Regions from separate parts of the Sporomusa rhizae genome, predicted to be linked through region 2. Evidence: riboswitches for the same ligand, from Rfam matches in the RefSeq annotation. Region 2 holds a riboswitch; the other holds the start of a gene.
The links. A riboswitch is a leader RNA that binds a small molecule or an ion and turns the genes downstream of it on or off. The one in region 2 is predicted to bind FMN.
Positions count from the first base shown of each region.

Region 1 (11,937 bases), 2.9 Mb from region 2:
CGTGATGGCGGGACGGGAATATATTGCCTGTCAGCCGAGGCGGCTGCAAGAGGCGGCAGGCAAGCAATATGATGTTCTAATTGTTGGAGCCGGGGTCGCCGGAATGGCAACGGCCTTATCATTAGACCCTAAATTGCGGGTTGGGCTTATCAGCAAAGGCCAGCTTAGTGATAGCAGTACCTACAAAGCGCAAGGCGGTATGGCTGTGGCTGTAGGCCAAGATGACAGTATAGAGGCGCACCGGGAGGATACTTTGCGGGTGGGGCAGGGAATTTGCTACGAAGAGTCTGTGCAGGTACTGGTTAGTGAAGGGTCGGTGGCACTGCGTTTTCTGGAGTCGTTGGGAGCCCGTTTCTGCCACAACAAAGATGGCCTTGTTCTAACCAGGGAAGGCGGTCACTCCCGCAACCGGGTAGTGCATTATTACGACTATAGCGGTAAGTATATTGCGGAAATATTGTACGGTGAAGTGGTCAAGCACCCCAATATTGAACAGATCGAAAACGCATTCCTTGTTGATTTGTTGACGGCACAAGACAGTTGCTGCGGCTGTATGATTGAACAAAACAGAAGACTTTTTACCCTGTCGGCAGCGGCTGTGGTTGTGGCAACCGGTGGCTATAGCGGATTGTTCGGCAGGTCAACGAATGCCGTTTCCTCCTGTGGGGACGGCATTGCCGCCGCTTACCGGGCCGGTGTCGTGCTTGCCGACATGGAATTTGTTCAGTTCCACCCGACCACGTTTGCGACCTCAGCGGGTAACGTCTTTTTATTAACCGAAGCGCTCAGAGGTGAAGGCGCGGTATTGCTTAATGCTGCGCGCGAACGGTTTATGCAAAATTATCATTATCAAGGCGAGCTTGCTCCGCGGGATGAGGTATCAAGAGCTGTCTTGCGTGAAGTCAATCGTTTGTGCGGCCCAGTTTTTCTGGACATCCGGCATTTGGGCAAAGGGTACTTGGCAGACCGGTTCCGGCAAGTATATAGCGAGTTGGCTCATAACAACTACTTTCTAGAGCAGGATATAATCCCCATTGCCCCGGCGGCGCATTACACGATTGGCGGAATTAAGACAGACCTGTGGGGTAGATCCAATATAGCCAGCTTATATGCTTGCGGCGAGGCGGCGGCAACCGGAGTGCATGGTGCCAACCGGCTGGCAAGTAACTCGCTGCTGGAAGGCGTAGTATTTGGACGAAGAGTTGCATTATCGATCAATCAAGACTTTCCCAAGCCGAGATCAATCTGCCATCTTCCTTCCGATGGGACTGAAACCGTGTTAGGTTATCCGGATGCAAAATTGCTGAGAAGCAAACTGGATCAAGCTGCCGGAGTCATACGGTGCCAGGAAGATTTGGCAGCCATGGCCGATTGGCTAAGTGAACCTGTGGATGCGGCTGATACTAAAACAACAAGTACTAATGCCTACAGTGCCTATAATGAATATCAGTTGGCTAAGCTGGTAGTGGAAGCGGCGCTGTTTCGCCAGGAAAGCCGGGGAACGCATTATCGCACGGATTTTCCGGAAACAAGCACGGAGTTTCAAAAGCATACTTTGCAGCAGTGGGGAAGGAAGGTTGTTATGCAATGAATAAACTAGCCTTGGATGAATTACTGCGTCAAGCGTTACTGGAGGATATTGGGTCTGGCGATATTACCAGTGAGGCGATTTTTGCTGAAGGCCATCGTGCCAATGGTTTTCTTATAGCCAAAGGGGATATGGTTTTGGCTGGTCAGGAGGTATTTTCGCGTGCCTTTACCCTTCTCGACAAAAGGGTAAAGGTTGTTTTTCACTTTGCGGACGGAAACAAGGTACTAGCCGGGCAAAAGCTGGCTCATGTTTACGGACCGACACGCGCAGTATTAGCTGCCGAAAGGGTTGCGCTAAATTTTTTGCAGCGCTTAACGGGGATAGCAACTCAGACAAGCCGTTTTGTGGAAGCCTGCGGCAGGCACGAAACAATCATTGTTGACACCCGCAAAACTACGCCCGGTCTGCGAATGCTGGAGAAATATGCTGTAACGGTGGGGGGCGGTAAGAATCACCGCTACGGTCTGGACTCTATGGTTATGATTAAGGATAATCATAGTAAAGCAGCCGGCAGCATTTCGGCGGCAGTACAAAAAGTTCAGAGCAGGATATCGCCGTTTATTAAAATTGAGGCTGAAGTTGAAACAATGGCCCAGGTACAGGAAGCGCTGAATGCCGGTGTGGATGTTATTATGCTGGATAATATGCAGCTTGCTATGATTAAAGAGGCCGTAAAGGTCATCGCTGGCCAGGCGTTGGTAGAAGTATCAGGTAATGTAACTTTAGAAAAAATAGCCGCGTTAGCGGCAACCGGTGTTGACATTATTTCCAGTGGTGCGCTCACACATTCTGTCAAGGCCGCTGATATCAGTTTAAGGTTGGAGTAGCAAAAAAAGCTGGGAAAGGGGGAAAATACCCTTATCTCAGCTTTTTCAGTTTTAATGGACTGGATTTGAGAGGAAAAGAGCCAAGATAAGAGAAGTATTATAACTTATAAATTAACGGACGTTAGTATCATGCGGGAAACGGAGGAAAGTTAATGATAGTTGTTAGTGCTTGTTTAGCAGGAGTAGAGTGCAGGTATAATGGTCAGGCATTTCCGGTACCTGCAATCGTTGAGATGGTAAAACGTGGTCAGGCGATTCCTATTTGTCCGGAACTCTTGGGGAATTTACCGATTCCCCGGCCTAGTGGCGAACGAAGAGCGGGACGGATCGTTTCACGGGACGGCGAGGATGTTACGGCTGAATATGAATATGGCGCAAAAACTGCATTAAGTATTGTAAAACTAGTCAATGCGGATAAAGTTATCCTTAAGTCGAAATCGCCGACCTGCGGCTGCGGGCAAATTTACGATGGTTCCTTTTCTGGCAACCTCATACCTGGCGATGGTATTTTTGTCGAGCTGCTTAAAGAGAATAACATCGCAGTATATAATGAAGATCAGCTTGATGAACTGTAATAGAGGAGGGTGTCATGTCGGAAGCTGGTACAAGGGGGCTGCCTTCACGTCTCCGGTGTGTAGGGTGCCAGCACTACTACATTACTTGGGATAAAACGTTCCCCTATGGCTGCAAGGCCATGGGGTTTAAAAGTTATAAAACGCCATCGGCAGTGGTCTGGGAATCCTCAGGGCGGGAGTGTCTGGCTTTTCTCGATAAAAAGAGTGGCCAATAGAGCTGTGTTTCTCTTGTGAGATATTTTATTAGATAGAGTCGTAAATCGTAGGAACAACAGGTGGATTAGCATTGAAAAAAGCCGCGAATTTATCGCGGCTTTTTGTATATCACTCAGAATATTTCAATGTTTAGTTAGTGCCGTTTGTTCCCCAGCGTTTAACCATATTGTGTTCTATATCCAACAAATCAAAGATTCTTCCAGTATGATGGGCTACTATATCATTAATAGTAGCTGGTCTATGATAAAAGCTAGGCATGTATGGCATAATGACAGCGCCTTTGTGTGCCATATGTAACAGAACCTCAAGCTGCTTGATTCCCAGGCGAGGTTCGCTGGTTACCAATATTAATTTCTTTTTGCTTTCTAATGTAAATGCCGCTGCATTTTGCAGGCTGTTTTGCGGTGGTGACTGAACCATTGCGGCGATAGCTTCTACGCTGCAGGGGACAATAACCATTGAGTCTGCAGTTTCCATTACTTCAGGCGTCATTTGCTCATCGGCAAAATAAAAATGCGAAACTAACTGTTTGACAGCTGCCAGGGTTTTATTGGTTTCACGCAGCAGGGTAGATTCGGCATCGCGGCTCATAATCAGACGGGTTTTTGCGTTGCGTTTATTAAATTCTTCCAGAAGGTGTACGGCATACGCCATGCCTGTGGCATTTGTTATTCCAACAATAGGTTTCATAATTAGTTCCTCACAACCAAGGTTTTTGATAGTAATGCTTACTTGATTATACCAGAATAGTGAGAAAACGAAAAAAGGCACGTCTAATTATTCTATCTTTAGAAAAAGCTAGACAGTATGTCCTGAACAAGGAATTTTTGGTAAACTAAGATAATGAATAAAATAGTTACTTAAGAAAGGGTAATCATGAAAATAGTAGTCGACGCTGACGCCTGTCCGCGGGCGGTTTTACAGATATGTATGTCTATTGGCGGCAAATACAAGATTCCGGTCTGGACGGTAGCCAGTTTTAACCACAATATTGTGTCAGACCACCATGTAGTAGTAGGCAGCGCTTCACAGGAAGCCGATATAAAAGTTATCAATTTAACTGAACCCGGGGATATCATTATTACTCAGGATTGGGGCTTGGCAGCTATGGTACTGGGGAAATCCGCCTGTTGCCTTAGTCCGTCGGGAAGAGAATATCGTAAGGATTCCATTGAATTTTTGTTGGAGGAGCGGGAGTTAAAAGCTAAGTTTCGCCGGGGTGGGGGAAGAACAAAAGGGCCCAGCAAAAGAAGGCGTGAAGATGATGAGTGGTTTAAAGCGTCGCTGGAACGAATAGTGACTTCTCAGCTCTTACAATGAGTGATACAATAAAATAGACTTGGCTGAAGGGACTAATCTTTTCAGATGTAATCAGGAATAAAATCGGATTCATTCTTCAAAAACTGAAAAAGGACGATGAACAATGCTAGTAACAATAAATAATGCAATCTTACATATACTTGATTTTCATTCTGGTGTAACCGTATTTTCCGAACAAGAACTTGACATTGAGAGCAACAGTGTTATGGCCTTTCTGACCAAACATATCGAAAAATCCTATACGGCGCAGAACTCTAAGACAGGTACTTTTCATCCCGATAGCAAATTCAAAAGCCATGTTTCGGAATATCTTACCGGTAATGTTGATTTTATTAGTTTTTCGGTATCTGTAGCCGAAGCGATGTATACGGCTATTGCCCAATCTGACGTATTAGATTCCACCGATATTGTAATTTGCGATTTTGCTATTGATGGCACGCGCGGCATTGCGATTTTAAAATGCAGTAATAAGGTAGGCTTCATTCATCAAGTAGTGCAGGAAAATGACAAGCTCAAAAATGATATTGTCAATCATTATGCAATTCTGCCTAACCCTTCGCAGAAACTGGATGAATACGCCTTTATCGACGCCGAGACGCTGGATATCAAGTTTATTGAAAAGAAACGCTCGGTTAACGGACTGGATGCGTACCTGCTGGCAGATAGTATCCTGGAATGCAGCTCGCTGATTTCTCCTAAGGAAACACTGGATTTAGTCAACTCGATTACACTGATGGTGGCAGAAAACCATGGGAAAAGCACGGTTGAAGCCGCCTCGAAAACCAAAAACTATATTATGGACAACATTGAAGTATCCGAATATCTCGACCCGGTGGAACTAGGTAAAGAAGTCTTCAGTTCGTCTCCGCTCATGCAGGAAGAATTTATTAATGAAGTAAAGAATGCCGGAATTCCTGAAACCGTCAAGGTGGAAAAATCTCTAGCCGTCAAGGCGGGTAAAAGTCACAAGATTAAAACCGACACAGGGATAGAACTTACCTTTCCGGTAGATTACTTTGAAAGCAGTGAGTTTATCGAGTTTGTTAATAACCCGGACGGAACCATATCGATTCAATTAAAAAATATTGGAAGTATAATCAATAAATGATGCCAATTCTAAAAACAATTCCTTTTTGTCTATTAGCTATAGTGTGTATTGCTTATTTTCAGCTTATGGGAGATTATATGCTGCCTCCGAACCTGGCAGAATTGTCTTATGTCATTTATGGCGTAGGCATGCTGCTCGGCTGGTGGTTTAATCGCGGCAGGGTCTTTTTTGTTGTTACTGTTTTAGCGCTTTCGCAGTGTGGGCTTAGTGGTTTAGCCACAAGTGCTGCAGGGATGCCTGCCGTAACAACAGCTGTTTTTCCTGTCATTAGCACATTGCTGCCAATTAATATATTTATTTTTTCCCAACTGAAAGAACGAGGCATTTTTACCGCCTGGGGCCTTGGTCGCTTTGCCGTTATTGCTTTTCAATTAATGTATATCGCAATCGCAACGATAACAAATGATAACACCTTGCTGAGTTTTTTTGAAAAAACTGTATCCGGCGAAAGTCTGCCAATGGACACAGCAATGCCGCAATCGGCTATTGCTGCCTATAGTATTGTTTTTCTGCTGTTCGCGCTAAAGCAATGGAAAGCGAAGTCTTACCTGAATAATGCCTTTATTGTAGTATTAGCTTCCTCTGCTGTCGGGCTGTATTTAAAAGCAGAATCGTTGGCTCTGCCTGTTTTCTTTGGTGTTGCCGGCGTTATTCTCATCATTGCAGTCATTCAGGATTCTTATGCCATGGCGTATCTGGACGAATTGACGGGCGTGCCCGCTCGTCGGGCTCTTAAGGAAGATCTAATGAAGCTAAGAGGCGAGTATGCTATTGCCATGGTAGATATCGACTTTTTTAAGAAGTTTAATGACACCTATGGCCATGATGTCGGTGATGATGTGCTGCGCCTGGTGGCTTCTGTGCTGCGGCAGGTAACAGGTGGGGGAAAGGCATTCCGTTACGGCGGCGAAGAATTCACGATCGTGTTTCCCCATAGCAGTATAGAAGAGGCTATGCCCCACCTGGAAAAGATACGGGAGTTAGTAGAGAAAACTCCGTATGCTTATTTTGGGAAAAAGGGTAAGGCTAAGCGGAAGTCTGCCAAGAAGCTTTTTGTGACAATAAGTATTGGCGTAGCCGAACGCAGCGAAAAACATAGTCAGCCGGAAGCGGTAGTCAAGGCTGCTGACACTGCGTTGTACCGGGCTAAGAAAAAAGGCCGGAATTGTGTAAGTAAGTAGTATTGACAATATTAGGGAAAGTAGTATGCTATAAGTAGACTTATTCTCAGGGCGGGGTGTGAATCCCCACCGGCGGTAACCTAGTGTAAGCTAGGAAGCCCGCGAGCGCTCCTTTTGCTAAGGAGGTCAGCAGATCTGGTGAGATGCCAGAGCCGACGGTATAGTCCGGACGGAAGAGGATAGGACAGGTTGTTCCTGTTGTATTGTTTCTTTTCTCTAGCTTCTGTCCCCAAAACGCCCTGATTCTAGTAAGTCGACACATTTTAAGGAGGCGACTTAATTGAATCAGAATTTATTAACTCCATTTGGTACTTATCAGGAAAGGGTGGAACGGGCACTTGCTGCGTTGCGCCAAGGCCAAGGTGTTCTGGTTACCGATGATGAACAGCGGGAGAATGAAGGAGATATTTTTTTTGCTGCCGATTCTTTAACCCAAGAACAAATGGCTATACTCATCCGTGAGGGAAGTGGTATTGTATGTCTTTGCTTACCGGAAGAAAAGGTGCAGGCATTAGGTCTGCCCATGATGGTAGAACACAATACCAGCCAGTTTCAGACTGCCTTTACTGTCTCTATTGAAGCTGCTTGCGGAGTAACGACAGGTGTTTCGGCTGCCGACCGGGTAGCCACCGTAAAAGCTGCTATTGCCGATAATGCGAGTCCCGCACATCTTAGCCGTCCGGGCCATGTGTTTCCGCTTCGGGCGAGAGCCGGTGGTGTTTTGGAACGGCCGGGGCATACAGAAGCTAATGTAGACTTAATGCGGTTGGCCGGACTAAAACCGTATGGCGTATTATGCGAACTTACGAATATTGACGGCACTATGGCTAGACTGCCGGAGATTGTTGATTTTGCCAGGAAAAACGCGATGCCTGTAGTTACTGTTGAAGATATCATCAAGTACCGGCAGGAAAAATAATAACAAAGGATTGACAATCCGCAGACGTTGTCTGCGGATTTTCTATTGTGAAATATAGTTTCTAACGAAAGAAGAAGTCAGGACCTGCCGGAACGGCAAGTCCTGACTTTTTACGTTTGCATTTAACGCAGGTTACTCTTTACTAACGGGTTGTGCACGATTGTTGCGGTTATTAGGATTCGAACCTGCCAGTATACGGCTACGCTCGTTCATCTTTTTTGTAATTTCTTTGATGTAATTGCAGGTTCCACTGATAATATCAACGAACGAGGTTTGCTTGAATTCAAATAAATTGGCCTTTGAACTGTAACCGATTGCCTGACTCATCATTAGATAGTCATCCGAAATGTTGATGGGAATGCCCATGTCTACAACAGCGCGGTTAAGTCTGCCGATTTCTTTTAGTATTTTTGGCATGTCTAAGTCATTTAAAGTATAGTCCATCTTCTTCCAAAATTCCACCGGCTTATAAATAGAATACTCGTAGTTCATTAGCTCGTTAACAAAGTTTTCGCCAAGCTTAAAACCTAGTTTCTCTTTTTCGTCAAACCAGCCTGTTCCGGGGAATACACCGGGCGGGTTTATGATAACGGCGTCGGGATTAGCCTCTTTAATAAGGCTAACATTTTGAGTAAAAACATCTTCTAAGGTTACTCCGGGAATGACAGGGCAGGGGTAGATCATAGCCAATACTATCTGGCAGGAGGCTCCTTCGGCTGCTGCTGCCAGTTTTACGCATTGAATTGTGTCGATAATATCTTTTCGCTGGACCCCTTTGTTCATTATTTTATCGTTGATTTCATCATGACCTGTTTCTCCACCTAAGAATATTGCTCTTAGCCCCGAACGAATCATCAGGCGATAGCTTTCATACATGTATTCTGAAGCTTGGGCGGGGCGGGCAAAGATAGAATAGTTCATTTTTATATTATTATCTAAGATCATTTTAGCAATTGCCCGCCCGTGACCTAATGGTGTCTCGGAGCTGCTAAACCGGAAGAAGGCGATACCACGACCAGTCATTGCTAAAATTTCTTCTTTTATTTCTTCTATTGGCCGGGGTGTGTAGTGTGTATTCTGTCTTGTATGCGAGCAGAAGGTGCATTTGTTCCAAGTGCATCCCAATCCGTCTATTAGGGTGTGAAACCATACCTTATCAGTCATGTCGATAGCCCGATAGTTTGGGATGGTAAACGAATGAAACATATAGTCGCCTTGTTCGTGGTAGTGTCCTGTTCTAATCAAAGGAAAGGAGTCTATTTCCTGTCTGAGCAGTTCGAGATAAACAGTTTTGCCGGGTGTTGACCTCCTTTTAATTAAAAGGTCCTCCAGGATCTCTTCGCCAGGGCCCATTATGGCCAGATCAAACTCATTGTGCGCTAATACATATTCCCCATAAACCTTAACGTGGGGGCCGCCGGCAATAACAATAGTTTCGGGATTAGCCTCTCTAATCCTTTGGGCTAGTTTTACGCTCCAGGTATAAGGAGCTCCGCCCCAAACTTTTATTCCTACAAACGGAATTTGATCAGTTTGTACTAAGGTAGCAATGTTATCGATTAGCTTGTCCATATAGTGTTTGCGGAAGTAAAGAGCTAGAGATTGAATTGGCCAAGCTAGCAATAGGGCAAATGCTGCAAAAGGTTTAAAGCAAGCGCTAAATTTATTTAGCTGTAGTTTAACTAGCTTACGAAGGAGCCATGTGCACCATTTCGGAACCCCTTCCTCTACCCGGGAAACTCGTTGCTCATCAATTACGTGTACACTAACATCCCGTTCTTCCAAGTAAGTTCGTATAACAGCTAACCCATTTTCTAAGGCTGCATCGGAAGCGATTCTTTGTCTGGGGGCAAAGCTATTCACAAGTAATAATTCAATACCTTTATTCATGGTTTTCCCCTCCTTGGGTGGTTATTGCGCAAAGGCGTAGCAAATCGTGAGTATTTATTATATTGTGTAATAATATTTCCGCCGCGTGCTGGTGAAGGTGTGTATATCGTGAATGGGCTTGTCCTGTCAAAATAAATAACTCGGAATCAGTTAAAGATAAAATTGATTCCGCTTGACGAAATTTGCTTGTAAAGGTGAAATTGCCAAATGGAGATCCAGGCATCAGGAAGCGCGAAGACTTTTGCGAAGATGCTTCCAGAGTTCCTGACAACAAAATATATAAGTCGTTGCAAAAGCTATTTTCATATAAGATGTTGTCACCTTGATAGCAGGAAAAGATCATTCCTGATATCAAAAGCTCTTTGATACTTTCAGCATCTAAGTGGTTAAATAGAGGCAGTGAAAATGGAGAAATACCTAATTTTTGTTCAAAATGCTCCCATAAGGTATCACGGGTTATTAACCGAGTATTAAGGTGTTGTGTTACCTCAGGGAATATTTGCACAAAGCGCTTCGATATTGTTGGATCATTTACATACTTTCGAGCGAGGCGAAGCATAGGGGATTTAATAGAACGGAAGTGGTCGGTATCTTCTAGAAGCATTACTAATGGTATTAGTAAGCTGTAACCTGGATCGGTAAAGTTACCGGCATATCTTCTAAACCCGACGCGTTCGTAGAGTGGAATAACATACGGGTTGCCCCCTGTAAAAATGAGAGAAGAGTTCTCACTTCTGAGAAGTCGGTAAGCTTCAGTGAGAATTAAATAAAAGGCAGGCGAATTCCTAAATGGCGCTTTGATGGCGAGTTTGGTACCAAGTCCAAGTTTAGGGTTTAGAGAATGGGGGAATACAGCATTGAACTTTTGCATGTGAAATGCGTTGGATAAATCCGCTGGGTAGTCTTTTGCTGAAGCTATGGTAATGCGTTGTGTGGCAACAATTTCACTGCCAGCTTGTACATAAATCAGATAACTTTGATCATCTAGAGCGTCGGTAATTTGCTTGGCCCCCTGAATGCTTCTGTCCAAAGGTTTATCCATTTCCGCGACATATACATCGTAACGTAACTTGTAAACTTCCTTCTTCTCCCAGGTCTGAGTGGCAATACGGACTTGTAACGTGTTATCGACAATATCGTTGGCAGAGTTTTTAAGATTTTCGTTCACATTAAAACATCCTTTCCTTTTTTTATTAGATGGAGGAGTGTCTAAACAATCAAAGGCATCACCCCTTTCAAGAGAAGAAAGGAAAATATTTAATAAAATTCAATAATTATCCACAAAAATAAAAAGGAGCCCTTTGGAAGGACTCCTTACTGTTTCTAGCCTACTAATCTGTTTTAAATTTTATGTTGAAAGTTGTTCCTTGTGGCCCCGAATCTACTTGAACTACAGCTTGGTGGTCGTGGGCTATCCTATACACTACGGCAAGTCCAAGACCGGTTCCGTTCTCCTTCGTAGTAAGAAATGGTTTACCGATGTTATCTAATATATGTTGTGGTATTCCCGTTCCGTTATCTTGAATCGCTAGAATTACATCATTGTCTTTTTCGTAAGTTCGAATCGTTACTACACCATTATGATTTGTTGCCTCAAGAGCATTACGAACTAAATTTAACACTAATTGCCGGATTTCCTTTTCATCTAGATAGATAGTAGGTGTAACTTCCGGATAATATAAAACATCTTTGCTAGATGCATTAGCGGCAGCCTTAAGTAAAGGATAAATATCTTGAATGACAGAAATTAGCTGCATAGGTTTGAGATCACGTGATTTATTTTTGCAAAGGGATAAGTATTCTCTGATTATTAAATTGGCACGATCTAATTCGCTTATAAGTAAGGAAAACTGCTCAATATATGCGGAAAAGTCAGGTTTTTTAAGGTAAAATTGTAAGTAGCCTTGCACTGTTGTTAAGGGATTTCTTATTTCATGAGCCATGTTGGCGGCCATTTGCCCGACAGTGTTGAGCCGATCCAGGCGAGACACGTTTTGTTCTAACTCCCTTCGGGCAGTAGTATCGCGAATAATTCCTTCAAAAGCAATGCAGGTACCACTGTCATCCATAATGGGAACGGTTGTTTGTTCTACCCAAATAATAGTGTGATCACGCCGAATAATGCGCAAAGTCATTGGTGCTGATGAAGCTGTAATAGGATCAGATATAAGCTTGTCAATTAATGCTTTGTCGCTTGGATGGACTAGTGATAAAAATAAATTTGGCGTTTTAAAAAAATCCTCCGCACTATAACCGGTTAGGTTTTTAGTCGATGGAGTTACGTACTCGATTTCCTGAGTTGGTTTTAGT
Region 1 is NZ_CP156925.1:5,506,214-5,518,150, reverse strand. It holds gene nadA (quinolinate synthase NadA) at 1-5, shown strand, start outside; gene nadB (L-aspartate oxidase) at 5-1,591, shown strand; gene nadC (carboxylating nicotinate-nucleotide diphosphorylase) at 1,588-2,418, shown strand; gene SRRS_RS25770 (DUF523 domain-containing protein) at 2,571-2,993, shown strand; gene SRRS_RS25765 (uracil-DNA glycosylase) at 3,008-3,208, shown strand; gene SRRS_RS25760 (UbiX family flavin prenyltransferase) at 3,339-3,899, opposite strand; gene SRRS_RS25755 (DUF188 domain-containing protein) at 4,086-4,529, shown strand; gene SRRS_RS25750 (nucleoid-associated protein) at 4,633-5,637, shown strand; gene SRRS_RS25745 (diguanylate cyclase) at 5,715-6,818, shown strand; FMN riboswitch at 6,857-7,003, shown strand; gene ribB (3,4-dihydroxy-2-butanone-4-phosphate synthase) at 7,099-7,737, shown strand; gene SRRS_RS25735 (radical SAM protein) at 7,870-9,627, opposite strand; gene SRRS_RS25730 (cyclic nucleotide-binding domain-containing protein) at 9,620-10,795, opposite strand; gene SRRS_RS25725 (ATP-binding protein) at 10,959-11,937, opposite strand, start outside.
Region 1: another riboswitch for FMN. It lies ahead of ribB (3,4-dihydroxy-2-butanone-4-phosphate synthase); the one in region 2 lies ahead of ribD (bifunctional diaminohydroxyphosphoribosylaminopyrimidine deaminase/5-amino-6-(5-phosphoribosylamino)uracil reductase RibD).

Region 2 (11,937 bases):
GACGCTTCGTCATTCCCGGGGAGCCAGGATTTAAAAAGAATATATTTTCAATTTTCTCCAATGTGGCTACATGAGTATGACCGGTAATAAAGATATCAGCTTTTAGGCGTTTAGCCATCTCCTGCTTAGTTTCGTCAGTCAAGTTGTGGCCATGGGTTACAGCAATTCGTAATCCATTAAGCATTAAGTATGTGTAAGGCGATTGAATTGGTAGGTTTAATACCATTCCATCAACTTCTGCATCACAGTTACCACAGGCAGTAATTATAGGAACCGGACAACTATTCAAGACATCGGCTAATTGTTTAGGGTTGTACTCAGCAGGAATGGTGTTGCGTGGTCCGTGATACAAAACGTCGCCGGCATGGATAATTAGCTCTGTATCTACAAAGTAGCGATCAAAAACTGTTTGCCATGTTTTCAAACAACCGTGTGTATCGCTGATTATGCCTACTTTCATAGTACCTCCCAATTATAGACCTTTAATAAGGTTTGCCATCTCAATAGCTGAAACGGCAGCATCAAAGCCCTTATTACCAGCTTTGGTACCTGCCCGTTCAATGGCTTGTTCTATAGTGTCAGTAGTAAGAACGCCAAAAATGGTGGGCACTCCGCTTTCCAAACCGACATGGGCTACTCCTTTAGATACTTCAGCGCAAACATAATCATAATGGCTGGTACTGCCTCTGATTACTGTACCCAGGCAGATTACAGCATCATATTTTTTGCTCATAGCCATTTTTTTCGCTATAAGCGGAATTTCAAATGCTCCCGGAACCCAAGCAATTTCTACATTTTCCATAGAGGCGCCGTGGCGCTTTAACGCATCCAAAGCACCTTCGAGCAGTTTTGTGTTAATAAATTCATTGAATCTTGCCGTTATGATACCGATTTTTAATCCTTCTGCTACTAAATTTCCTTCCAGTATTTTAACATTGTTCATTATTTTTGAACCTCCTCATATTGTTTTAATAAATGACCAAGCTTGGATTTCTTGGCTGATAAATATCTGTTGTTAAATTTATTAGCGAGTATTTCTAAAGGAACCCTTTCAGTAATGGTTAAACCATAACCCTCAAGGGCTACTCGTTTACGTGGATTATTGGTGAGCAGCCGAATACTGGTTAATCCTAAATCGGCTAAGATTTGGGCGCCAATTCCATAATCCCTTAGGTCCGGAGCGAAGCCCAGTAGTTCGTTAGCTTCTACAGTGTCTTTTCCTGTGTCTTGTAATGCGTATGCCCGTATTTTATTAGCAAGACCAATACCCCTGCCTTCTTGCCGCATATAAAGCAGAACGCCGCTGCCTTCTTTTTCAATGCGTTTTAAGGCATGACCCAGTTGATCACCGCAGTCACAGCGCAGCGAACCAAAAACGTCACCGGTTAAGCACTCAGAATGTACCCGAACTAGTACATTTGTTTTGTTTGCTACATCACCCTTAACTAGAGCTACGTGACACTGATTATCAAGCTGGCTTTCATAGGCAACCAGTTTAAAATCGCCATATTTAGTGGGCAGATTAGTTTCGGCAGCTTTGGTTATGAACCGTTCATGTTTCTTACGATACTTAATGAGATCGGCGATAGTAATTATTTTAAGGTCATGTTTTTTAATGAACTCCATAAGCTCAGGTGTGCGGGCCATTGTGCCGTCTTCGTTCATAATTTCGCAGATAACTCCCGCAGGGTAAAGACCAGCTAAGCTAGCCATATCGACCGCAGCTTCCGTATGGCCTGCTCGTCTTAATACGCCGCCTTCAGCGTACCGTAAGGGAAAGATATGACCTGGGCGTCTGAGATCACTGGGAATTGTTTTACGGTCAAGCACGGCCTGAACAGTCAGGGCGCGTTCATGGGCAGAAATACCGGTTGTTGTTGTTTTAGCGTCAATGGATACGGTAAAAGCTGTTGAGTGATTGTCTGTATTTTCAGTTACCATTTGGCCTATTTCAAGTTCATCTAATCTACTGCCGATAATTGGCATGCAGATTAAACCACGTCCATATGTTGCCATAAAATTAATAGCTTCTGGTGTTACTTTTTCAGCGGCCATCAGCAGGTCGCCTTCATTTTCACGATCCTCATCATCGATTACTACAATAATCTTACCACTTTTATAATCTTCAATAGCCTCTTCAATAGTATTGAATTTCATGTAAAATTCCTCCATTCTTTTTTGAATTTTATCGTGTAAACCCGTGCTGTTCAAGAAACCCAAGTGTTATTTTTTCAGCGGGTTTAGCTTGGTGCTGTAAGCCCAAAAGTTTTTCTACATATTTACCGATGATATCTGCTTCTAAATTCACTGTTTCACCGGTTGCCTTAAGTCCAACAGTGGTCATAGCCGTAGTATGCGGAATAAGTGATACCGTAAACCAGTTAGTTCCGAATTCAACGACAGTAAGGCTTGTACCGTCAATAGCAATGGAACCTTTTTGTATGATATACCGCATGACTTCCGGACCGGCTCCAATTCGGACAATAACAGCGTTATCATTTTGTTCCTTGGATAAGATAGTACCTATGCCATCAATATGGCCGCTTACAATATGACCACCCAGTCTGTCGCCGACCCGTAATGTACGTTCCAAATTTACGGTGTCGCCTGGTTTGAGACCAGATAGAGCAGTCCTGTCTACTGTTTCGGGCATAACATCAGCAGTAAACCAATCACGACTAAAATCAACTACTGTCAGGCAGGTACCGTTTACGGCAATACTATCGCCAAGCTGAGTATCCTCCAAAACTTTTTTACCGTAAACAGTAAGGCGGACTGATTTTGCTCCTTTTGCAATAGCTTTAACTTTCCCCAATTCTTCCACAAGTCCTGTAAACATCTCTACCCTCCCGTCCAGCAATATAGCCAGTAATTAATACGTCAGCGTCAATAGAATGTGTTGTGATATCTTCAAGCAAAATGGCTTGATCGGCGGTTGTTGCTCCTGTGCCGCCAATTGGGCTTGGTGCTGTTTTGCCCCCAATTATTTTTGGGGCTATGAGCCAATATACTTTATCGATTAAATTTGCATCTAATAAGGAGGCATTTATGGCTGCTCCGCCTTCAACAAACACACTGGTAATACGTTTTTCTCCCAGTAACTTGAACAATTGGCGCAAGTCAACCCCGGAAGGAGTCTTTTCAAGCAGTAATACTTCTGCACCCCGGCTTCGTAATGCTTCTACTCGTTCGGCAGGTGCTGCGCAACTAGCTGCAATGATAGTTGGCGCGCGCCCGTCTGTTATTACCTTAGCTGTCAGTGGTGTTCTGGCCATGCTATCCACAATAATCCGCGTGGGATTATTACCGCCATGCGGCAAACGAGTGGTTAACTCAGGATCATCAGCTAATACTGTACCAATCCCTACTAAAATACCATCGTAAGTGTCTCTAAGCTTATGAACAAATTGGCGGGCTGGTGAGCCAGTGATCCATTTGGAATGGCCAGTATAGGCAGCAATTTTACCATCGAGGGACATCGCAGTTTTAAGCACACCAAATGGCATTCCTGTAGATATCCATTTTATAAATACTTCATTTAGTTTGGCTGCTTCTGCTGCAAGTAGACCTGTTACCACTTCAATGCCGGCTTCTTTAAGCCGGGTTAAGCCATTTCCGGCTACTAATGGATTTGGATCAGTCATGGCTACGACTACTTTTTTTACTCCAGCAGCAATTAAGGCATCGGCACAAGGGCCGGTACGGCCGTGATGGGAACATGGTTCAAGTGTTACGTAGACGGTAGCATCTTTTGCTAAATCACCGGCTTGGGCTAAAGCATGAATTTCCGCATGGGGTGTACCTGCTTTACGATGCCAGCCTTGTCCCACAATACGACCGTTTTTTACAATAACCGCGCCGACCAGTGGATTGGGGCTGGTACGACCCGAGGCGTACTGTGCAATTGTTAGCGCTTGGCGCATATAATATTCGTCCATAGAAATCCCCCAGTTGATGATAGGAAAAATAAAAAACTGTTGATTTGCTTTTGGGGCAATCAACAGTTAATAGGCTTTTAACTTAAAGTAACGCCAGTTATGGCAGTATTACGCCTTTTACCATCCAGACTATACTGTCGGCTTCGGAATTTAACCGAATCAGCCGTATAACGGCTCGCGGGCTTTACCGCCGGTCAGGAATTAAAAGATTGCTCTTTTTCACCATGCCCCAAAGGCTTACTATGTAATTTTTATCCATAATCCACTATCTGCTATCTATGTTACCATTAAGCGGCAAATTAATCAATACCTCTAATACTCTTAATTGCCTGTTTTATATCAGGTGCACCATACACTGCTGAACCGGCAACTAAAATATTAGCACCTGCGGCAATCACCTGCTGGGCAGTAGCGGCGTTTATTCCGCCATCAACTTCAATATCAACGGTTAGCTTACGTTCATCAATCATAGTTTTAAGTCTTGCAATTTTATTTATGGCATTAGGGATAAATTTTTGGCCGCCAAATCCCGGATTTACGCTCATAATAAGAATCATATCAACATCTGAAAGCACTTCTTCGATTACTGCCAGCGGTGTAGAAGGATTAAGCGATATCCCTGCTCTCTTACCACATTCTTTGATATTTTGAATCAAACGGTGCATATGTGGTGCGGTTTCAGCGTGAATGGTGATAATATCAGCGCCGGCTTTAACAAAGGGTACAATCAAATCCTGAGGATTAGTAACCATCAAATGTACATCAAATGGCAGGTTTGTTATTTTGCGAATGGCAGCAACAACCGGCGGGCCGAATGTTAGGTTTGGAACAAAATGCCCGTCCATAACGTCAATATGAACTAAGTCTGCGCCAGCCTCATCTATTTTGATTATTTCATCGGCTAGATGGGAAAAATCAGCAGATAAAATGGAAGGTGCAATTTTGATAGTATTCATTTAGTACCCTTTCTTATTCTCTTTAATTTCGGTCAATATTTCAAGATAAGATTGATATCTGTCAGGATGAATGCGGCCGTCACTAGCCGCTTGTTTAACAGCGCATTGTGGCTCTTTATAATGAAGGCAGGTATTGAATTTACAATCCGGCGCTACTTTGGCTATCTCGGGAAAGTAGTCCATTAAGTGAGCTTGTTCTATGTCAGTAAATTCGGTGAAACTAAACCCCGGAGTATCTACGACAAAACCGCCGCCTGCCAGCGGCAAAAGTTCGGCAAACCGGGTGGTGTGTTTACCACGGCCGATTTTATGACTAACTTCGCCAGTTGTAAGTTCAAGGCCTGGTTGGATGGTGTTAAGTAGAGTTGATTTTCCTGCTCCTGACGGACCGGCAAAGACGGAGATTTTACCATAGAGCAATTCTCGCAATTCATCGATTCCTATACCAGTTTTGGCCGCTGTGGTAAGTACTTTATAGCCTATTTGCTTGTAGCGGTCGACCAGGTTTGGTAATGAATCAATGTCGGTTAAATCCACTTTATTGATACAAATAATTATATCCAGTTCCGAAAACTCAGCAATTACCAAAAATCTATCTACTAGAGATGGATTAATGTCGGGATTGACAGCAGCAAATGTTAAAACAACTTGATTAACATTTGCTACCATCGGACGCTTTAGCATACTGCGGCGCGGCAATATTTCTTCGATGATGCCCTTATCTGGGCCGGTTAAGGTGTAGCTAATTTCATCGCCGACGATCAGGGAAAACCGCTCTTTTTTAAACCGGCCACGTAGTTTGCAGGTTACAATTTTGTTACCTGACTGTATATAGTAGTAACTGTTATAGGCTTTTACTACAATACCGTTCAGCACATAAGGGCCTCCTAAATTGTTTGTTCTTGAAGTAACTTATCGTTAATATAAACTTGAACGCGTATTTGGCCAATACCTTCCACTGTCTTTTCTACGCGTTCACCCGGTTTATGGGTGCCTTCGTATACAACGCGACGGCCATTAGCGTCAGTTACTACTATTTGCAAAGTCTGACGTGACGGCCCCTCTGGAACTGTTACCTGAACAGAAGCCCGCTTTACCGCTCCTGGGGCACCCTTTGCAACAGAAAAATCAATGGTAGTTCCTTCGGTTACTTCAGTAGCAGGCGGTGGGTTCTGACTAACAATAGTTCCAGCAGGATATTTATCATTAGCAACTTCTGTTACTTTTCCTTGCTTAAGCTTCAGGCTTTCCAACTGGGAAACAACGGTGGTCAGGAGTGAACCCTGAAAATCAGGTAAAACTAATTTTTTTGGACTTGCTCCTTTACTGATTACAATATCAATCGCTGTTCCTTTGGTTATTTGAGCCGGTGGCCGAGGATTTTGATTAATAACCGTATCTGGTGGCGAGTCTTCGGTAAACTGCTCGTCAACACGTCCTAATTTAAGTCCAGCATTTTTGATTTGCAATTCGGCATCTCGCCGGTTAAGTCCCCGTAAGTCTGGAACAACTGTTATTTCGCCGCCTTTGCTGACAATAATATTTATTGTTCTTTGCTCCTTAACTGTTGTTCCTGCTTCGGGCTGCTGTGAAATAACAGATCCTATCGGAACTTTATCGTTGAAAGCTTCTGAGACTGAAACCCTAAGATTTTTACTAATAAGTATGTTCCGAGCTGTATCTACCTGCTTACCTACTACGTCAGGTACAACAACTTCATTAAGACTCCAAAACTTCCCAAATCCTAAAAAGGCAGCTAATGCAGAGCCAAGCAGTAAAACTAACAGCATGCCGCCAAGCCAGGACTTAGAGATTTTTGGTTTATTTGTTTGCGGGTTATTTGTCCGCGGTGTCAGCTTAGGGCTATCTTGTTCTAGTGATGGTGTAATTGGCGGTAATATCTGGGTAGGAAAATCGTTCCTGGACAATCTGCGGGTATGGTCGTCCCTTAAGTAATTTTGAGCCATTTTAAAATCGGTAATCATTTCGCTAATATCATCAAACCGTGCTGCCGGGTCCTTATGCATGGCTTTACCTATAATGGCCTCAATCAGTGGCGGGATCTCGGGATTTAACTCCCTTGGCGGCTTAGGTTCCTCTTGTAAATGCTTAAGAGCAATGCTAATTGGCGATTCTCCCGTAAATGGTACTTGTCCTGTAAGCATTTCATAGAGAACGACACCAAGTGAATATATATCTGATTTCGCACCAACAGCGGTTCCTTTGGCTTGCTCTGGAGAAAAATAATGTACTGATCCAATAATTGTACCGGAGTTAGTCATAGTGGAAGAAGTAACGGCTCTGGCTATGCCAAAGTCGGTTACCTTGATTCGTCCTGAACGTGTTACTAGGATGTTATGAGGCTTGATATCACAGTGTATCAAATTATTTTGATGTGCATGTTCAAGAGCTTCGGCTATTTCAATAGCAATGCGAACTGCAGTTTCTACGGGGAGCGGCGCTTCACGTTCAATTTTATCTTTAAGTGTTTCGCCTGATATATATTCCATAATGATATAGTAGGCTTGCTCATCAAGACCAACATCGTAAATATTAACAATGTTAGGGTGAGATAATTTAGCGGCTGCCTGAGCTTCACGCCGGAAGCGGCTGACAAATTCTTCGTCATCAGTGAACTGCGAACGGAGCACTTTTACGGCTACGGAACGGTCTAAGAGTTTATCATGAGCGCGGTATACATCGGCCATTCCACCGCCGCCAATTCGTTCTAAAATTGTATAACGATCATCAAGTGTGCGATTAAGCATTTATTCACCCCCTTAACGTAATGCCTGTACAAATATTTGCCGGGCTATCGGTGCGGCTACCCTTCCGCCCGAACCAGCATTTTCAACAATTACGGCAATCGCAATTTGTGGATTTTCAGCTGGCGCATAGCCAATAAACCATGCGTGCGGTGCACCGTGCGGATTTTCAGCAGTGCCGGTTTTACCAGCAATTTGCACACCTCTTACTGCTGCGGCAGTACCCGTTCCTTCGTTTACTACACTAACCATCATACTGCCAACCTGTTCTGCAAGTGTAATACTTACCGGTGAAAGCCATTTTTCTGGAGAGGTTTCATTAATTATTTCTCCGTCAGGTGCCGTAATTCTTTGTACTAAATAAGGTTTCATTATGGTTCCCTTGTTAGCAAAAGTTGATGCCAACATGGCCATTCTAAGCGGCGTGACTAAGAGACTCCCCTGCCCTATACCAATCTGAGCTAAATCACCGTCACTAAGTCTGGAGAATTCAGGAAGTTTTGGAGCGCTTTCCGGAATATCACTGTTGATTGGGTTTGTAAATCCATAGCGTTCAAATTGTTTGGCCATTCTAGAACGCCCCAAATCGAGCGCTAATTGACCGAAGGTGACGTTACAGGAGACGGCAAGAGCTTGTTTAAGATCGATTTTGCCATGGGCTGTATTGTTGGCTTCTGGCAGAGTATAATCAGGAGCAATTTTCAAAGCTCCGGTACAGGTAAACTGGCGATTACTGGTGGCCACCTGTTCAGCTAATGCTGCTTCGGCAGTCAGTACTTTAATTATAGAGCCAGGCGGATACAAACCTTGAGATGCTCTGTTAAGTAATGGACTACTGCCGGACTGCGAAATTTCGCCCCAATTATTTTCTAAATTATTTGGATCAAAACTAGGGCGGCTAACCATCGCTATGATTGCACCGGTTTTTGGATTTATAGCTACAATGGCGCCACGGTTAGAGCCTAAAGCTTGATAGGCGGCTTGTTGAGTACGGGAATCGATGGTAAGCATAATAGTATTGCCTGTACCACCTTGAAATAATTGCCCAATTGCCCCTAATCGTTTTTCAGGGTTTGTTTGACCAGACAAATATCCGTCATAAGCACTTTCAATGCCTGCCTTGCCATATTTAGTGCTGTCATATCCAACAACATGGGCAAAGAGTACATCATATGGGTATTCGCGCTTGTACTCTTTTGTGGTTGCAAGTGTGCTTTGTGCCAGTACTTTACCATGAATGTCCGTTATTTTGCCGCGTTCAACTCTTTTGGAAGCTTCAACTGTGCGGCGGTTAAGAGGATTATAGGCAAGCGTATTACTTTCTATAACCTGGAGGTATGTTACATAGGCTATGAGCATCACAAGCAGGCTTAAGGAAAACAGAGCCGTTTTGCGGATACTCTTGCGAAGTGCCTTATGGTGAAAGTCATTTTTATTCATGGGGTGTCGTCGCCTCCGATACGGCAAATAACATTCCCAGCAGGATAAAACTTGAAACCATAGAACTGCCACCATAACTAATAAGTGGTAGTGTTATGCCGGTCAAGGGCAAAAATTTGGTGACACCGCCAATAATAATAAATACTTGCAGTGCGGTAAGTATACCTAAGCCACCTGCCAGTAACATAGTAAACATCGTTGAGGAAATCAGCGCCGTGCGAAAAGCACGGTATACAACGAGTATATAGGCAATGATTACTGCAACGCTGCCAGCTAGCCCAAGTTCCTCTCCGATAGCGGAAAAAATAAAATCAGTATGTACTTCGGGTATAATAGTTGGATATCCGAAAGTAAGTCCACTGCCAAGGATTCCACCTGATCCAAAAGCAAACAACGATTGAACAATCTGATATGCTCGCCCGGTAGGGTCAGTCCAAGGGTTCAACCAAATGTCAATTCGGACTTGAACATGGGGAAATAACAGATAACAAAGTGCAGAGCCTGCAAAGAATAGAATAAGTGCCAAAATAACATAACTTAGACGGCCACTCGCCATATAAGACATGGCGACTATAGTTCCAAAGTATATCAAAGCGGAACCCAAATCTCGCTGAACTATAAGTATAGCCATAGTTAGTCCCCATAAAGCCAGTAAAGGAGCAATAAAACGAGGATGTGGCAAAGTTAAAGGACCGTAATGTTTAGTTGCATAGGTTAGAAGTTGCCGCCGTTCACTCAAATAGGCAGCTAAAAAGATAATGATTAACAGTTTAGCAAATTCGGAAGGCTGAAATCGTATGGGGCCGAAAACTACCCAGTTTTTATTGCCGCCGATATCAACCCCAAACAAAATAGTGATTAGCAAAAGAGAAATGCCAGCTATACCACAGAGGTATTTATATTTGGCAACAGTTTCAGGCCTTCGAAAAATGGCGACTGTAAACATGAAGGCAATAAGCCCTAACGACATCCATATCGTTTGCGCGATAAATAAATCTGGACGCAGCCTTACAATAAGTGTTAACCCGATAGCCGCTAAAAATACGGCTAAAGGTAATAGTAGCGGATCTGCGGTAGCGGCGAATTTACGGCTAATTTGCGAAGTAATGAAAAACAAAGCAATTAAGCCAAAAAGCATGCCGAAGTGTTGATAGGTAAACTGATGGTTGGAAAGTGTAACAGCAAGGTAACCATTAATTAAAACGAGCCCGCCTATTAACAATAGCCCAAACTCAGTGATTTTTTTATGTCTCATGGATTAATCCCTATATTGGGCTAAAATACATGTAATATTATCGTAGCCGCCGGCCGCTTTTGCCTGTTCAATAAGGGTATTTACAATTGTCTGTGGTTTATCATGTTGCAAATAAATATTTAAAATAGTATCTTCGCTAAGCATATTTGTCAACCCATCTGTGCATAATAGCAAACTATCTCCGGGTTTCCATAAAAATCGTCCAGAATCTACACAAATCGTTTCGTTGGTACCCACTGCTCTTGTCAAAATGTTGCGGTGGGGATGAACTTGCGCTTCTTCATAAGTTATACTACCATTCTGTACTAATTCCCAAACTAACGAATGATCACTGGTTATTTGCTGCAATGCATTATCTCGAATTAGATAAAGACGGCTGTCCCCTACGTGACTCCAATACACTTCGTTGTTATTGGTATATATGGCAGTAACAGTCGTTCCCATACCTAAACATTCGCTCTTGGCTTGGGACATTTGAAAAATAATAGTATTTGCTTCGATGATTGCTTCTTTTAAAACTTGTTCCCAGTCTGCTGGAGTAATAAATTTTTTCATATACTCCTGGATAGTATTGGAACCAAGGTTGCTGGCAATTTCTCCGGCAACATGTCCACCCATGCCATCAGCGACCACAAATAATTGGGGCGGCGAAAAGACATAACTATCTTCATTGGTTTTTCGTACTATACCAATGTCTGACTGTGCAAATGCCAGCATGGAAGTCACCTCTCAAACTTAAGAGTAACTGCACCGATTTGTATAACATCTCCGTAATTCAAGGCAGTTTCTTCTTCAATCTGTTGGCCATTAAGAATTGTGCCATTTGTGCTGTTTAAGTCAGCCAACAGGTAATTGTGCTTAGATTTGGAAATACAAGCATGTTCGTGAGAAACAAAATTATCATTTATTATTAAATCATTATGTTGGCTGCGTCCTATTGATAAGCTATCATCAATTGTAAAAACAGTTTGTGATAAAAGAGCGTTTTTATCATCAAGGACTATCAGCCTTGGCGAATCAGCGAAATTAGAATCCTCATCGGGAGCGTATCTGACAAGTGAAGTAGCTGGTTCGTCAAAAGCAACTTTATTTAAGTCTTTTGAAGCTATCTTTACTACTCTGTATAAAAAGTAATACAACAGTATTACCAAGCTATACTGCAAGGCTATTACCAGAATACTGAGTACCTGCATTTTACCGGGCAATCTACTTCACCTCATATAAAATAACAGTATTACCTATTTTTATTCTATCGCCGCTTTTGAGTTGTTTATGGGTAATACGATGATTTGTGACGTAAGTCCCATTAAGGCTTTTGGCATCATGGATAACATGATGCCCGTCTTCATATACAACATATGCGTGTAACCGCGAAGTATTCATGTCAGTAAGCGGTAGTTCGTTGGTATTGCGGCGACCAATGTTTATTCTGTTGGTTGTACAGTCGACCTTCAAGCCAGCGTCTAAGCCATCAACTACTGTCAAGATACCAAGCAAAAGTTGTCTTGATTGTTGATGGAAGAGTGTCCCTGGTTCGAATTTATCAAATACTCTTGTATCGTTGGCTTGTATATCGCTTTTTT
Region 2 is NZ_CP156925.1:2,655,699-2,667,635, forward strand. It holds gene yfcE (phosphodiesterase) at 1-460, opposite strand, end outside; gene ribE (6,7-dimethyl-8-ribityllumazine synthase) at 473-943, opposite strand; gene SRRS_RS12370 (bifunctional 3,4-dihydroxy-2-butanone-4-phosphate synthase/GTP cyclohydrolase II) at 943-2,157, opposite strand; gene SRRS_RS12375 (riboflavin synthase) at 2,186-2,839, opposite strand; gene ribD (bifunctional diaminohydroxyphosphoribosylaminopyrimidine deaminase/5-amino-6-(5-phosphoribosylamino)uracil reductase RibD) at 2,802-3,938, opposite strand; FMN riboswitch at 4,047-4,179, opposite strand; gene rpe (ribulose-phosphate 3-epimerase) at 4,238-4,894, opposite strand; gene rsgA (ribosome small subunit-dependent GTPase A) at 4,895-5,770, opposite strand; gene pknB (Stk1 family PASTA domain-containing Ser/Thr kinase) at 5,782-7,662, opposite strand; gene SRRS_RS12400 (peptidoglycan D,D-transpeptidase FtsI family protein) at 7,675-9,099, opposite strand; gene SRRS_RS12405 (FtsW/RodA/SpoVE family cell cycle protein) at 9,092-10,354, opposite strand; gene SRRS_RS12410 (Stp1/IreP family PP2C-type Ser/Thr phosphatase) at 10,358-11,071, opposite strand; gene SRRS_RS12415 (FHA domain-containing protein) at 11,077-11,559, opposite strand; gene SRRS_RS12420 (FhaA domain-containing protein) at 11,561-11,937, opposite strand, start outside.